3 regions of the Shewanella sp. ULN5 genome follow, and region 3 is predicted to be linked to each of the others. Evidence: predicted binding sites of a transcription regulator. Region 3 holds the regulator's gene; each other region holds the start of a gene.
The links. Region 3 encodes MetJ, which represses methionine synthesis genes. Its sites were predicted from a motif close to TAGACGTCTAGACGTCTA; they were not measured.
Positions count from the first base shown of each region.

Region 1: a site for MetJ is predicted at 2,903-2,920, ahead of metH (methionine synthase). Genes of this name have one in related genera too.
Region 2: a site for MetJ is predicted at 4,167-4,184, ahead of metK (methionine adenosyltransferase). Genes of this name have one in related genera too.

Region 1 is NZ_JAPJEE010000003.1:210,219-215,933, forward strand. It holds gene metH (methionine synthase) at 1-2,769, opposite strand, end outside; gene ORI98_RS04915 (histidine phosphatase family protein) at 2,961-3,683, shown strand; cobalamin riboswitch at 3,645-3,818, shown strand; gene ORI98_RS04920 (ABC transporter ATP-binding protein) at 3,944-4,846, shown strand; gene ORI98_RS04925 (iron ABC transporter permease) at 4,843-5,715, shown strand, end outside.
Region 2 is NZ_JAPJEE010000009.1:32,445-38,159, forward strand. It holds gene ORI98_RS10360 (phosphoglycerate kinase) at 1-464, opposite strand, end outside; gene epd (erythrose-4-phosphate dehydrogenase) at 587-1,609, opposite strand; gene tkt (transketolase) at 1,749-3,743, opposite strand; gene metK (methionine adenosyltransferase) at 4,228-5,379, shown strand; gene ORI98_RS10380 (hypothetical protein) at 5,495-5,715, opposite strand, start outside.
Region 3 is NZ_JAPJEE010000010.1:59,559-65,273, forward strand. It holds gene ORI98_RS11220 (bifunctional aspartate kinase/homoserine dehydrogenase II) at 1-2,137, opposite strand, end outside; gene metB (cystathionine gamma-synthase) at 2,159-3,331, opposite strand; gene metJ (met regulon transcriptional regulator MetJ) at 3,539-3,853, shown strand; gene ORI98_RS11235 (sulfite exporter TauE/SafE family protein) at 4,026-4,757, shown strand; gene ORI98_RS11240 (ABC transporter transmembrane domain-containing protein) at 5,118-5,715, shown strand, end outside.

The DNA.
Region 1 (5,715 bases), on a different contig from region 3:
GCAGCGATTTTCGCGGGCAACTTCAATGGGTACGATGGTTTTGCGCTTAGTTTGTGATAAGCGTTTTTCACGCATGACATCATATTCAGCATATTCTTTATCAATGGTAGCCTGACGTGTTTCATTGTTAATCAACTTAGACACCATAGGGACCGCGCGCGAAGCATCGGCTATATAAATTGCCCCATGAGGGTAATGTGGTGCAATTTTAACTGCGGTATGAATTTTAGAACAGGTTGCGCCGCCAATAATGGCTGGAATAGTCAGCCCTTCACGGTGGAATGTTTTGACGTTATGTACCATTTCATCAAGGCTTGGTGTGATTAGTCCTGACATGCCAATAATATCAATATTGTGCTCTTTCACTGCGTCTAGAATTTTATCAACCGATACCATTACGCCTAAATCAATGACCTCGTAGCCATTACAGGCCAGTACCACGCCGACAATATTTTTGCCGATATCGTGCACATCGCCTTTGACCGTGACCATTAAAATTCGCCCGTTAGATTGGCCTTCTACTTTTTCAAGTTCGATAAACGGGTTTAAATAGGCCACGGCTTTTTTCATTACCCGCGCCGATTTTACCACTTGAGGCAAAAACATTTTACCGGCACCAAATAAGTCGCCAACCACATTCATGCCATCCATCAACGGCCCTTCAATTACATCAAGCGGTCTTGTGGCTTGTAAGCGGGCCTCTTCAGTATCTATATCAATAAATTCAGTGATCCCTTTTACTAGTGCGTGGGATAAACGTTCATTTACTGGCAAACTGCGCCATGCTAAATCTTCTTTTTTAGCCACTTGGCTACCGTCACCACGATATTTTTCGGCGATATCAAGTAGCTGTTCTGTGTTAGTTGAATCGGCAACCGGGCAGGGCAGGTTCAATACCACGTTTTCAACTTTGTCTTTTAAATCGGCGTCAATGTCATCGTAAATAGCCAGCTGGCCTGCGTTAACAATACCCATGTCCATACCCGCTTGAATTGCATGGTATAAAAATACCGCATGGATGGCTTCACGTACTGGATTGTTACCACGGAATGAGAATGATACGTTTGATACGCCACCAGAAATCATGGCATAAGGTAAGGTCGATTTAATGTCTTTAATGGACTCGATAAAATCGACGGCATAGTTGTCGTGCTCTTCAATACCCGTGGCAATCGCAAAAATATTAGGGTCGAAAATAATGTCTTCTGGCGGAAAGCCAACTACGTCGACTAGCAAACGGTAGGCACGGGTACAAATTTCTGTTTTACGGGCACGGGTATCGGCCTGGCCATCTTCATCAAAGGCCATCACAATCGCAGCCGCACCGTAACGCTTAACCAGCGTGGCTTGTTTAATAAAGGCTTCTTCGCCTTCTTTCATTGAAATCGAGTTGACAATCGACTTACCCTGAACACATTTAAGACCCGCTTCAATGACTTCCCATTTTGATGAGTCAATCATGATAGGCACACGGGAAATATCAGGCTCTGAGGCGATTAAGTTCAAAAACTTTTTCATCGACTCAGCACCATCAAGCATGCCTTCATCCATGTTTACGTCGATGATTTGTGCGCCGTTTTCAACCTGCTCACGAACAACATCAAGGGCTTCTTCAAATTTCTCTTCTTTAATAAGACGTAAAAATTTGGCTGAACCCGTCACGTTTGCGCGTTCACCCACGTTAACGAACAAAGAGCTGGCATCAATGGTTAAAGGCTCGAGTCCTGACAGGCGACAAGCGACCGGAATATCCGGAATCGTTCGTGGTTCGTGATTGATCACGGATTCACGAATTGTTTGAATGTGTGCCGGCGTGCTGCCACAACAGCCACCGACGATATTGAGCATACCTTCTCGGGCCCAGTCGCTGATGACTTCCGCCATTTCTTCAGGGGTTTCATCATAACCGCCAAACTCGTTAGGCAAACCAGCATTGGGGTGAGCCGACACGAAACATTCGGCAATGCGTGATAGTTCTTCTACGTATGGGCGCAGCTCTTTTGGCCCTAAGGCACAATTAAGCCCGATAGATAAAGGCTTGATGTGGCGCAGTGAGTTATAGAAACCTTCTGTAGTTTGCCCCGTTAGGGTACGACCTGATGCATCAGTGATGGTGCCTGAGATCATCACGGGCAAGCGATCGCCAAGTTGATCAAAAACTTTTTCAATCGCAAACAGCGCGGCTTTGGCATTAAGGGTATCAAAAATAGTTTCAACCATGATGATATCCGCGCCGCCTTCAATCAGTGCCGTGGTTGATTCAACATAAGCTTCTACTAGCTCATCAAAGCTAACATTTCGAAAGCTTGGATCGTTCACATCTGGGCTGATAGAACAGGTGCGGTTTGTGGGGCCGAGTACCCCAGCAACGTAGCGCGGAGTACCAGTTTGCGCGGCGACTTCATCAGCGGCTTCACGGGCAACTTGGGCGCCTTGTAAGTTTATTTCGGCAGATAACGACTGCATGTCGTAATCTGCCATAGCAATGGTGGTGGCATTAAAGGTATTGGTTTCAATAATGTCAGCGCCCGCCAACAAATATTTAGTATGAATGTCTTTGATAATTTGCCGTTGGCTCAACACCAACATGTCATTGTTACCTTTCACATCGCAATGCCAGTCTTTAAAACGCTCACCACGATAATCAGCTTCTTCCAATTTGTAGTCTTGGATCATGGTGCCCATCGCACCATCGAGAATGACAATTCGCTCTTTAAGCGTAGTTGTAAGTTGTTCAAGAACCTGACTGTAGGAAGTAGACTTCAGCATAACTCATTACCTTTTAATGCAGTGGTGCTTAGCTAACAAGGCACCAAATTTATCTAACTTATTATTTTATCGAGTGTTAATTAATGCATCGTGAATAGCGGGCACTCGACAAGCAGAATTTTGTTTGGACATTTATACGTATAGACGTCCATAATACGCGAGTTGTTATCTTTAGGGCAAGGCAGAAATCCATGAAACATCTTCAATTGGTATTCCTGCGCCATGGCCACTGCCAAGGCGGAGATATTCTGCGTGGAAAAACCAATGTGCCCTTATCAGAACAAGGGCTAATACAAATGCAGCAGGCCTTTGATAGCTTGGGTAAATTACCCGATACCGTGTATTCATCTTCACTTGAACGCTGCCTTCAGTTTAGTGACCTTATCGCAAAACAGTATCAATTGCCCATCAAGGTGTTGGACGATTTACAAGAAATTGATTTTGGTGAATGGGATGGTCAAACATGGCAAACCTTGTATCAACACCATGAACTCAAGTTAAATGCATATTGGGCAAACCCATGGGAGCCTGAGCACACGCCGCCAAAGGGTGAATATTTACGTGATTTTAGTGCTAGAGTGCAAGTTGTTGTGGCGCAAATTGTATGGCAGATGCTGCAGCAATCTGCAGCTGAAGTCGCCACAAAAAACGAACAGTTCGACGCCGTCTTACCACCATCGGTATTAATAGTCACCCACGGTGGTGTGATGCGATGTATAATGGCGGCCATCTTGGGTGTTGAGCAAGCTGCGGGTATTTTTAGTCAGTTTCATTTACCTTATGCCGCGCTATTTCATGTCGATGTTTATGTCGAAGAGCAATATTTTGACAATGTCAGTCAAGAGACATTCGCGTTTAAAAATCTCAGTATGAGATTAAACTGGCCTACCTTGAGTGGTTTAACACAAGGTTAAAGCCAACCGTTAAATATAGTCACGAGTATTGGGAATCGGGAAAGCCCGAACTGTACCCGCAACTGTGAATATGATGCCTGCCTAGATTAGGTCAATCATATAAGTCAGATACCAGCTTGAGACTATTCATTTTTTGCCTGAGCGGGATAACTCAGAGGGGCATATATGTTTGAAATTCTGGTCGCTTTTATAGTGGGCAACCTTGCTATAGGTGGCCTTATTTATTTAGGTGCAAGGCTATACTTAGGAGACGATGTTTGATGTCTTCAAGTATTGATGCCGTGATCGTAACATCTCAGTCTGATAACCTTGCCTTATCCGTAAACGGGATTAGTTGGCATGTTGACGATGTCGCCATTTTAGCGGATATCTCCTTTTCGCTTCACAAAAAGCAAATGCTAGGGGTGATAGGGCCAAATGGTGCGGGTAAGTCGAGTTTACTTCGATGTCTTTACCGTTATATCACACCAACTCAAGGGCAGATACGCCTATTTGATCAAGATATTAGCCAATTTAAGGGCAAGGCCTTTGCTACCCAAGTGGCTGTGGTGCAACAAGACACGCCGCAATTTTTTGATATGAATACTAGCCAACTTGTGGCCATGGGATTAACGCCGCATAAAGGCATGTTCGATGGGCATACCGCCGCAGATAATCAACTGATAAACGATGCCATTCAAAAAGTGGGTTTAACCGACAAAGCTTTTTTGCAATATAGCCAATTGTCAGGTGGGGAAAAACAGCGGGCATTAATCGCAAGGGCCATAGTGCAGCGCCCTAAATTATTAATACTCGATGAACCCACAAATCATTTAGATATTCGTTATCAGATACAAATTTTAGAATTGGTTAAAAGCTTAGGCATTACTGTTATCGCTTCCATCCATGATTTAAATTTAGCCAGTGCCATGTGTGATACTTTGGTATTGCTCAATAAAGGCCGTCTGGTGGCTCAAGGCACGCCTAGCGCGGTACTGACCGAAGCTCAAATTGGCAAGGTATTTGAGGTTTGTTGTGAGGTCAAACCGCACCCTCAACACGCTAAACCCTTAGTCAATTACTTTTACGGTTATATGTCGCATTCTTTATCCCAATCGCCATTTCAACCTAGTCCTAAGGCCGAACAAGATTCATCGCTTTGCGATTTACAGGTACAGCGATGAGCCCAGTAAAAGATCAATATAAATATCGACTATTTCTATGTTTGTTAAGCTTGTTTGCCGCATTAAGCCCTATTGCAGCAGCAAGCTTTGGCGCAGCAAACATCAGTTTCCATGATGTGGTTCAGGCGATAGGGCAACATCTTTCTTGGCAAGATAATGCCCAATCATCAGGCATAACAGAACGAATTGTATTTGAGCTACGTTTTCCACGCATTGTGCTGGCGTTTGTCGCGGGGGCAGGATTAGCCCTAGCAGGTAGTGTGTTACAAACTGTTACCCGTAATCCATTGGCTGATCCCTATTTGTTTGGTATTAGTTCCGGAGCCTCTTTTGGTGCAGTATTAGTGTTCAGTTTTTTGTCTAGCGGACTGTTTAACTTAACACAGGGAACTGCCATGTCTTTAGGACAGCTTGAGTGGTGGAGTTGGCAAAATTTGTTATTGCCTATAGGGGCGTTTGCTGGAGCAAGTTTGTCGGTATTGCTGGTGTTAAGCTTGTCAGGTTTGGGCCGCAGTAGCCAGATAGAGCGTATGTTGCTATCGGGGGTTGCTACTTCATTTTTATTCGGTTCATTGACCAGTTTACTGCTGTATTTTTCAAGCCCGCAAGCCACAGCATCTGTATTGTTTTGGTCATTAGGGAGTTTTGCTAAAGCAAACTGGACTGGAGTGATATTACCCAGCGTTATTGTGCTGGGCAGTTTAGCGATTATTGTTGTTTTTAAGCGGCAAATTGTTGCACTGCAAGCGGGTGATGAAACCGCCCATACCCTTGGGGTTAATGTGGCTAAATTACGCCTCAATATGCTGTTACTTTGCTCCTTGATTACCGCGGTATTAGTGGCCAGTTGTGGTGGCATTGGCTTCGTG
Region 2 (5,715 bases), on a different contig from region 3:
CCCACACCATGGGTTGAAGCTTGGGCACGATGAGCTGTACCGAAGGCATCCATGACATATACATCACATAAAGCAGCCATTTTCTTTGCTAAGGCTTCGTCGTTTTTCTTTTCCCCAGGATTGAAGCGTACGTTTTCAAAAACAACAACTTCACCTACTTTAGCATCAACACCATCAAGGTATTCATTAGCCAAACGCACTGGGCAATCAAGTGCTTTCACCAGGTAATCCACTACTGGTTGTAATGAAAACTCAGCATTAAACTCGCCTTCAGTTGGGCGACCTAAATGAGACATCACCATTACAGCAGCACCTTTTTCAAGTGCAAGTTTAATTGTTGGTAATGCTGCACGTAAACGAGCATCACTAGTGACTACGCCATCTTTAACGGGTACGTTTAAATCTTCACGAATAAGCACACGCTTATTTTGTAGATCTAAATCCACCATATTGATAATTGCCATAATTAGCCTTTCCTCATAAATGTAAAAATAAAAACAAAATGGGTGTAACCCGCCGATAAATATCCACGGTTAATCAATCGTTGCCGCCTTCACGTTTTAGGCATCAAAATAACTGCAATATGTTATTGCCCTGAATGTTTAGCTTGAATCATCGCCAAGCTGGTGTCGAGCATGCGGTTGGCAAAACCCCACTCATTGTCACACCATAAGAGTAATTTAACCAAATGACCGGCACTCACACGGGTTTGTGTTCCATCGACAATACTCGAACGCGGATCATGATTAAAATCACATGACACAAGCGGCTCATCTGTATAGCCTAAAATGCCATTAAAACTGCCGTTAGAGGCCAAAGCTAACATGTGATTGACCTGCTCAATATCAACCTTTTTATCCAAGGTAACGGACAAGTCGATGGCGGTCACATTAATGGTGGGCACACGTACTGAAATAGCTTCAAACATATCTTTCATATGTGGCAATATGCGCTCAATTCCTCGAGCAAGCTTGGTATCAACCGGAATAATTGACTGACCCGCTGCGCGAGTACGACGTAAATCATCGTGATAAGCATCAATGACTTGTTGATCGTTCATTGCTGAATGAATAGTAGTAATAGCGCCACTTTTGACACCAAAATGCTTATCTAACACCGCAATCACTGGCACGATACAATTAGTGGTACATGACGCGTTCGACACCACAGTATGCTCTGGACGCAATAAATCATGATTAACACCATACACAATGGTGCCATCAACATCTGCAGAAGAAGGATGAGAAATGAGTACTTGCTTAGCACCTGCTTGAATATGTACTTCACATTCTTGACGATCATTTAAGCTACCTGTCGCTTCATAAACGATATCAATATCCAACTCACCCCATGGCAATAAACTCGGATCGGGTTGATTAAGTAATAAAATCGCATCATCACCAACAATGAGGTGATTGTCTTTCAAACTCACTTGATATTGGAAGCGACCATGGGTGGTATCGTACTGGGTGAGGTGGCAAATGGCTGCTGGTTTTGCAAGCTCATTGATTGCAACAATTTGAATCTGCTGGCGTTTACCTGATTCATACAGGGCTCTAAGAATAGACCGACCAATACGACCATAACCATTTATTGCAACTCGAATCATTCAATTCCCAGCATAAAAAGATAAGTTAATAAGGCAGAAAAATAAAAACGACCCACACTGAAAGTGCGGGCCGCTTTATTATACACAATTAAACACTTAACATATAAGTGATAATTTGAGTAAGTGACTCAACTGCTTATTATGCTAATGCGTTAACCTTGTTAACCACATTTTCAACAGTAAAGCCAAAGTGCTTCATTAAATCGCCACCAGGTGCTGACTCGCCGAAAGTTGTCATACCGACAACATCACCACCAAAGCCAACATACTTGTACCAGTAATCAACGTGTGCGGCTTCAATTGCTACACGCTTAGTCACAGCTTTTGGTAATACTGACTCTTTATAAGCAGCATCTTGCTTGTCAAACACGTTAGTTGAAGGCATAGAAACTACGCGAACTTTTTTACCTTCATTTGCCAATGCTGCCGCTGAATCTAGCGCGAGCTGCACTTCGCTACCCGTTGCAATTAAAATCACATCTGCAGTACCTTCACAATCAGAAAGTACATAACCACCTTTAGCCACGTTTGCTAATTGCTCAGCGCTACGTGCTTGTGCTTTTAAGCCCTGACGGCTAAAGATTAGCGAGGTTGGCGATTTACGAGTTTCAATTGCAGACTTCCACGATACTGCGGTTTCAGCAGCATCACATGGACGCCATACCGTCATGTTTGGTGTCATACGTAAGTTAGCTAGCTGCTCAACCGGTTGGTGAGTTGGACCATCTTCACCTTGACCAATTGAATCATGGGTGTAAACGAAAATGTTTTGAATACCCATTAATGCCGACATACGTACCGCATTACGCGCGTATTCCATAAACATCATAAACGTTGCACCATAATTGATGAAACCACCGTGAAGTGATGCACCATTCATAATACCGCTCATACCAAATTCACGTACACCATAATAGATGTAGTTACCCGCTGGATCGTCTTGAATACCTTTAGAACCAGACCATAGCGTCAGGTTTGAACCCGCTAAGTCAGCGCTGCCGCCTAAAAGTTCTGGTAACATTTCACCGAAGAAACCAATTGAGTTTTGTGATGCTTTACGGCTAGCAATCCCTTCAGCTTTGTCTTGGCATTGTTGAATAAATGCTTGTGCTTTAGCTTCAAAATCTGCTGGTAAATCACCGTTTAATACACGACGTTCAAATTCAGCTGCCAATGCAGGCTCAGCAACTTTATAGGCTGCAAATTTTTCATTCCATGCATTTTCATTGGTATTGCCAGCGTCTTTAGCATCCCAACCTTTGTACACATCGGCAGGGATTTCAAATGGTGCATGCGGCCAACCGAGAAATTCACGTGCAGCTGCAATTTCAGCATCACCTAATGGTGCACCGTGACAATCGTGGCTACCAGACTTGTTTGGCGAACCAAAACCGATAATGGTTTTACAACAAATCATTGTAGGCTTATCAGTTACCGACTTAGCTTCTTCAATGGCAGCGCGAATTGCGTCACTATCATGGCCATCAACATTAGCAATAACGTGCCAGCCATATGATTCGAAACGCTTCGGGGTATCATCGGTAAACCAGCCTTCAACATGACCATCGATAGAAATACCGTTGTCATCCCAAAATGCAATAAGCTTACCTAAACCTAAAGTACCTGCTAATGAACAAGCCTCATGTGAAATGCCTTCCATTAAACAACCGTCACCTAAGAAACAATAAGTGAAGTGATCAACGATATCAAAACCAGGGCGGTTAAATTGTGCCGCTAAGGTTTTCTCAGCAATAGCCATACCAACTGCATTACTGATACCTGCACCCAATGGGCCTGTGGTCGTTTCAACACCTGGTGTATAACCATATTCTGGGTGACCCGGTGTTTTTGAATGTAATTGACGGAAGTTTTTAAGCTCTTCGATAGGCAATTCATAACCAGAAAGATGCAGTAGAGAGTAGATAAGCATTGAGCCATGGCCGTTAGACAAAATAAAACGGTCACGATCAGCCCAATTAGGGTTATTCGGGTTGTGCTTTAAAAAATCATTCCATAACACTTCAGCAATATCAGCCATACCCATAGGTGCGCCTGGGTGTCCTGAATTGGCTTTTTGAACGGCATCCATACTTAACGCACGAATTGCGTTTGCGAGTTCTTTACGAGATGACATGCTCTCTCCTGCTTGTTGATGAGGTCTAGCGGGCAATTGTGAGGGGATATTTTCCCCTACTAGGCGACTGGACGCAAATTAAAATTTACGCGGCAACTCCGCAACCAACAGTAATCGCATTTAGAAAGCGATTACTGTTCAAAAAATACGCTAAATTACCATGAGTAAGAAAATATATTGAAGCCATTGAATTGATTATGGCAGCGAAACATGCATTTTCATTATATTGATATTGTTTCACTATTTATCCATCCCCTTATTTTAAAATCACATAAAATATAATGAAGTCTTTAAATTTCAGATTGTTAATTGCGCAATATATAAAACAGGTAAATTTCACTTAATATTATTTTTTGCTGCATTGCACAATTCTGAGCATTAATTCGTATAGAGGGGTGTTATCAGATTAAATTTCGACTAGAATAGACGTCTAGACGTATAAAACTCTTTATTTTTTATCAGCAAACGACGAGATTTTCCCACTATGGCAAAGCACTTGTTCACTTCTGAATCAGTTTCAGAAGGTCATCCAGATAAAATCGCCGATCAGATTTCTGATGCGGTATTAGACGCAATCCTTGAGCAAGACCCGAAAGCTCGTGTTGCGTGCGAAACCTATGTTAAAACAGGCATGGTATTAGTGGGCGGCGAAGTGACCACCTCTGCTTGGGTTGATATTGAAGAAATTACCCGTAAAACGGTTCGTGAGATTGGTTATACACACTCAGATATGGGCTTTGATGCCGATTCTTGTGCAATCTTAAATGCAATTGGCAAACAGTCTCCAGACATCAACCAAGGTGTTGACCGTAGCGATCCTGCTGAGCAAGGCGCTGGTGATCAGGGATTAATGTTTGGTTATGCAAGCAATGAAACTGATGTATTGATGCCAGCTCCAATCACGTATGCGCACAAATTAGTTAAGCGTCAATCAGAAGTGCGTAAAGACGGTACTTTACCTTGGTTACGCCCTGATGCAAAAAGCCAGGTTACCTTTGCTTATAACGAAGGTAAAATCGTTGGTATTGATGCAGTTGTGTTATCAACCCAACACAAAGAAGAAATCAAACAAGCTGACTTAATTGAAGCTGTGATGGAAACCATCATCAAGCCAGTATTACCTTCACAATGGTTAAATAAAGAGACTAAATTCTTTATTAACCCCACAGGTCGTTTTGTTATTGGTGGCCCTGTTGGTGACTGTGGATTAACCGGTCGTAAGATCATTGTTGATACCTACGGCGGCATGGCACGCCATGGCGGCGGTGCCTTCTCTGGTAAAGATCCTTCAAAAGTTGACCGCAGTGCGGCTTATGCTGCTCGTTATGTTGCTAAAAACATCGTTGCTGCTGGCTTAGCCGATCGTTGTGAAATTCAAGTATCTTACGCTATTGGTGTGGCAGAACCGACGTCAATCAGCATTGAGACATTTGGTACCGGCAAAGTATCTGAAGAAGTGTTAATCAAACTAGTGCGTCAACACTTCGAACTGCGTCCTTATGGTTTAACAGCAATGCTAGATTTGGCTCGTCCTATCTATCAGCAAACCGCTGCATATGGACACTTCGGTCGAGAAGGCTTCCCATGGGAAGCGACTGACAAAGCAGAAATATTACGCGCAGACGCCGGACTATAATTCTTGGTATTTGCATCATAAAAAACCGCTATTATGGCGGTTTTTTTATGAATAAAATTTAGCGGCAGTAACCTTTCGAATGTCATGTTGATCATAAAAGATCTACAGCTTCACACTAACAATGATCGAAGTGCGCACTTTCAATACACATAAATCCAACCTGTTGCATGCTCATCACAGGAACGTTTATTTCATTTATCATTTCAAGTGACTTCTTATTACACTCGTCCACCAAGCTTAAACCCACCTGATATTGATTTAATTTACCGCAATCAATCCAGTAGTCTAACCATTTAACTCCATAGTGCTTAACTGATCTTGCCTCATCGCCAGTCA
Region 3 (5,715 bases):
GCTCTGCTGCTGCCACATATTGCTGTAATAGCTCTGCATCCAGCTCATCAATTCGTGCTAAAAAGTCTGCTAAGGTCAACTCAGCTAAGGCATCAGGCACTAATGAGTTCAAGGCAATATCCTCTAACTCGATGGCAAGCCCTATTTCACGAGCCAAAATAAGCAGTTTTCGTTGCATATCTCGGCCGGATAAATCATCGCGAGGATCGGGTTCAGTAATCCCTAAGCCTTTTGCTTCCAACACCAATTCAGAAAATGACTTTTTACCGTCATAATTTTCAAACAACCAACATAAGGTTCCAGAGAAAATACCACCAACCGCTTCAATGGTATCCCCACTATTTCGTAGGTCGTTCAACGCATGTTGGATAGGTAAGCCTGCGCCACAACTGGCATTGTAACGCCAAAATAAACGTCGATTACACAGCTGCTGCTTTAGCTCGCGATAAAAAGGTAATGGCCCAGAGCCCGCTAATTTGTTAGCGCTAACCACATGAATACCACGGGCGAATAACTCAGGATATTGCAAGGTTAAAGTGGCACTGGCGCTGATATCTAAAGCCACCACTTCATCACAAGACAGCTGCTCTAACTCGGCAAATAGTGAATCATATGTCCACTCACTAGCATGCTGTTCATACTGTTGTTTCCAGTTATCTAAATCGACACTCTGATCAGCAATGAATGCTTTTTGCGAACTGACTAAGCCGACCAACTCCACTGTAGCTTCTAAATCTTGATTCAAACCAAGACGGGCACGTTTGAATAAATCTATCCAGGCTTCACCAATATTGCCGACACCTAGCAATAATACGCCAATGCGCATTCTTGGGCCGGCACAACGGCGATGTACCTTTTGTGTCAGTAAACTTACCTGACCTTGAGGTACCAGAGTCACTAAACTTAGGCCATCTTGATAAACAGGCTTTGCATCACGACTTAATAAACGGGCAAAACTTTTGCGGTACAGCTCGGCATCGGCACTAACTAAAGCAACTAAACCCAAATCAGTTTGCACTTGTAACTCTTCAATACCTAATTCTAAGGTTTGTCTTGATAACAACGCCTGAACTTGCTTTTGACTTTCAAGGGTAAACGCCAATTCATATTTATGCTGCGCCAGAGACCAATAAGCTAACGGCGATAAGCCAGCTTGACCTAACAACGCCAACAAGGGTTCCACATCTGCTGTCGCTTTAAAGCTAAATAGCACCACCTCATTCAAACTGGTCACCACAGGCGCGCTGGCCGAAGAACTTTGCGGCGCAATTAAAGTAAAATCAGTGTGCGAGGCATAACTAGAGCGTACCGCTAAACTCACTTCGGTATTAAATAAAGGCTGTAATGTCCGCGAGTGCAACACAGGCGAACCTAACTTAGCAAGCCGATCTGCTTCTGCCAATGACATGCTTTTTAATAACTTGGCATCGTTAATTTTGTTCGGATCTGCGTTAAAAACCCCTTCAACGTCAGTCCAAATAGTGACCCGGCCAATATCTGCCAAGCTGGCTATCAAGCTCGCGCTGAAATCTGAACCATTACGCCCTAATAATAACGTTTCACCTTGGCTATTTGCGCAAATAAATCCGGTGATCACTAGCCGTTCATTAGGATGTGCCGCAAGCAAAGCCTGTACTTTGGCGCGAGATTCATCAACTCGAATAATCGGCACTGCGCCTTCATCGGCGACAAGAATAGAGCAGGCATCAACATGCGATGATGCCACTCCCGATTCACGCAATAATGCCGCCATTAATCGTGCTGACCAACGCTCACCAAAACTCACCACATGACTGATTTGATATTCGTTGCGCTCTTCTAATGATAATAAGCTAATTAATTGTGATTTATCTGTCGACAAACGCTCACGTAAATCGCGAGCCTGTTCATTCGACAGTAACTGCTCAATCAAGGTTTGCTGGTAGCTAATCAGCACTTGCAATTCTTCTTGCCATAACTGGCCGGTATCTCGCAAATTCAACAGCTTATACAAAAAGTTGGTACTTTTGCCTGCGGCTGAAACAACAATTAAATCATCGCTATGACCATGGGTAAGTAAAATGTGGGCTACTCGACGATAACAATCTGCATCTGCAAGACTTGAACCACCAAATTTATGTAAATGACCACGCGCCATGTATTACTCCTTAAACGCCAACTACAGCGCTGCTACGGCAGCTAATGCGGCTTCAATGTCAGCCGCTAAATCTTCACCATCTTCAATACCAACAGATAGTCTCAATAATGTATCTTTAACGCCAGCCTCAAAGCGAGCCTGTGCATCCATTGCTCTATGGGTCATTGTGGCAGGAACGGCGACTAAACTTTCCACTCCGCCTAAACTTTCAGCAACACTGAATAGCGTTAGGGCATCGAGAAATGCCACTACTGCGGCTTCTCCGCCCTTAAGCTCAAAACTTAACATGGCACCAAAACCCTGCTGTTGCTTGGCTGCAATGTCGTGACCTGGATGATCTTTTAATCCCGGATAATACACTTTTTCAACCACATTGCTTTGCGTTAGCACATCAACAATGCGCTTGGCATTGGCTTGATGTTCACGAATACGCACTGCTAAAGTACGAATGCCGCGTAACGTTAAGTAACTGTCGAATGCTGACCCTGTTAACCCCAAGGTATTTGACCACCAATGCAGTAACTCACCGATTTCTGGGTCTTTAGCAACCACAGCACCGCCCACCACATCACTGTGACCATTAATATATTTGGTCGTAGAATGGATAACGATATCAGCCCCTAAATTTAAAGGCTGCTGTAAAATAGGTGATAAAAAGGTGTTATCCACGGTAACCAAGGCGCCAACTTCTTTTGCTGCTGTGGCAATGGCTGCAATATCGACCACACGCAATAATGGATTCGACGGCGTTTCTAACCAGACCATTTTAGGTTTTTTGGCAATGGCTTCAGCTAACGCTGCTGCGTTAGTTTGATCAACAACAGCCAATTTAAACTGCCCTTTCTTGGCCAAATTAGTAAATAATCGGTAACTACCACCGTAGCAATCATGTGGCACAACCAATAAATCATCTGGCCCGAGTAAATTGGTCACTAGGGTAATTGCAGCCATGCCGGTACAAGTTATCACGCCGGTAGCCCCTTGCTCTAACTTGGCTAAGGCTTCACCTAGAATGCAACGTGTTGGATTGCCTGAACGACTGTAATCAAACTCACGCGGATTTTTATGGCCATCAAAAGAATAATTGGTCGATAAATAAATTGGAGGGACAACTGCGCCATATTGTGTGTCACTTTCAATACCCTGACGAACTGCGACAGTGGCATTGCTATGTTGTTTACAAGACTTGGTCATGATTAATTCCTAACATTACGAACACACAAAGAGATGTCTAGATGGCTAAATTTACCTAACTGAAGCGCTCAGGTCAACAGAAATAGACGTTTAGACGTCTAAACATAAAGAAATCTATTTGCAATGTGCACTAAAACACAGCAATAATTTGACTAGAAACTTTAAGGGTTTAAAATCTGCACCGAATTTAAAGTAAAGGGTGAGTTAATGACTGAGTGGAATGGCGACTATATTAGCCCATATGCCGAGCACGGCAAGAAGAATGAACAAGTAAAAAAAATCACAGTATCAATTCCGTTAAAAGTATTGAAAGTACTGACAGATGAGCGTACTCGCCGTCAGGTAAATAATTTACGTCACGCGACAAATAGTGAATTACTGTGTGAAGCTTTTTTACATGCTTATACGGGCCAACCTTTGCCTGATGATCATGACTTATCAAAAGATGAGCCAGACAGTATCCCACGTGAAGCGAAAGCATTGATGGACCAAATGGGTATTGAATGGGAAGACTTAGAGTAATTAATCACTTTTAAGTCATTTCACACCCGCTATTCATTCCATCAAGATGAATATCCTGCTTTGTCAGGGTAGTTATCTTGGTGGAATTTTGTTTTAGACACTATCAAATTCTTGATAACCATCAACAGAAAATGTTTGTGTTAAAAATGCGCGTAAAATAAGAGCCATAGCAATGCCATTTATCGACCCCACCACCTTAATACTTGCCTCACTGATTATCTTTTGCGGCGCGTTAACCCAAAGCTTAATCGGTTTTGGTTTAGCCGTAGTCGCCAGTCCTTTACTGTATATTGTCGACCCACAACTAGTGCCAGTGCCAGTGATTGTAATGGGGTTTGCGATTTCACTGATGACCTTATTCAGAGAACGTAGCCACCTAGAATTTAATGGGCTGCAATATGCGTTACTAGGAAGAATTCCAGGCGGTTTTTTAGGCGCAAGCTTATTATTGCTTGCCCCTCAACCCATATTAGGTCTTGCTATTGCTGGCATTGTATTTACCGCAGTGTTACTGAGTATTTTTAAATTATCCGCACCAGTGAATCGGATAACCTTATTTATTGCGGGTATTGTTTCAGGTATTTTTGGCAATATTGCCGCTATAGGTGGGCCGCCAATGGCCATTTTATTAGCTGGAAAAGACGCTAGCCAATTTAGGGCAGCACTATCAGCCTTTTTTATCTTTAGCTCTATGATTGCTTTAGCAATTTTAGCCATTGTAGGCTTAGTTGAAGTGAAGCACATTTGGCTTTCTTTAATGCTACTACCATCAGTATTAGCAGGATATATGATTGCCGGACGCATTGTCGGTAAAGTAGATAAGGACAAAACCCGTAAAGCCACCCTAATATTGTGCACCCTAAGCGCACTAATATTAACGGTAAAGTCTTTGAATCAAATATAACCCCCATCACACTGGCTTACCTTAGCTGATCCCATCCGCTGCCAGCAGCCAAAAATTCTGCTTTTATATACTGTCCCTTATAATGATGTGCTGAAATTGAAAATTAAATTGCACTTAAATCGTCATTTGGACGTACGTAAACATAAAGCTGATGACGACTTTACCCACCAATAAACATAGTCAAAATGTGCAAGTTTGATTATTCATTGCTAAAATTTATCAACATTTAACATTTTATGAAGATAAATCAGCAATATAAATTGCATTGTATTTTTAATGTTAACAATGATAGTTTGATTCTTAACTATAAAAAATAAATCTAGAATTTCATCTAAAATCGGATGTGAAGGTGGTTAAACAATGTTTCAAAACTTCAGTTTATTGACACAAAACAAATTATCATCTGAGCTGCTTTTATCTTCGGTATTTATCAATATCCTTTCTCTAGCACTTCCCTTTACCATGTTGCAAATTTATGACCGCATATTGCCCAATGAAGCCTATGGTACTGCGGTAGTTTTAGTGGTCGGTGTTGGTATAGCAATTTTACTTGAACTGCTGCTGCGTTATGCTCGTAGTTGGTTATTGGCAAGTTCTGCCGCCAATTACGAATTAACCACGATTTCTAAGCTGGTCGACAGCCTAATGAAAGCCGATTATCACCATATGGAATCTTTGGGCTCTGGCGCAATAGCGCAAGGATTAAAAGGCGTCGGAGAAATGCGCGAGGTGTATTCGGGTCAAGCGGCTGTTGCTATGATGGACTTGCCATTTGTGATGATATTTTTAGGTTTAGTGGCTTACATTGGCGGCCCTTTGGTTTTTATCCCCATTTTAGTATGGTTAATTGCTGGGGTAAGAGTGTGGCAAATTGGCCAAAAGCTCTCAAATACAACTAGTAAATTAAATATCAGTGAGAATGAGCGTACTCAGTTACTTATGTTGGTGCTGTCTGGCT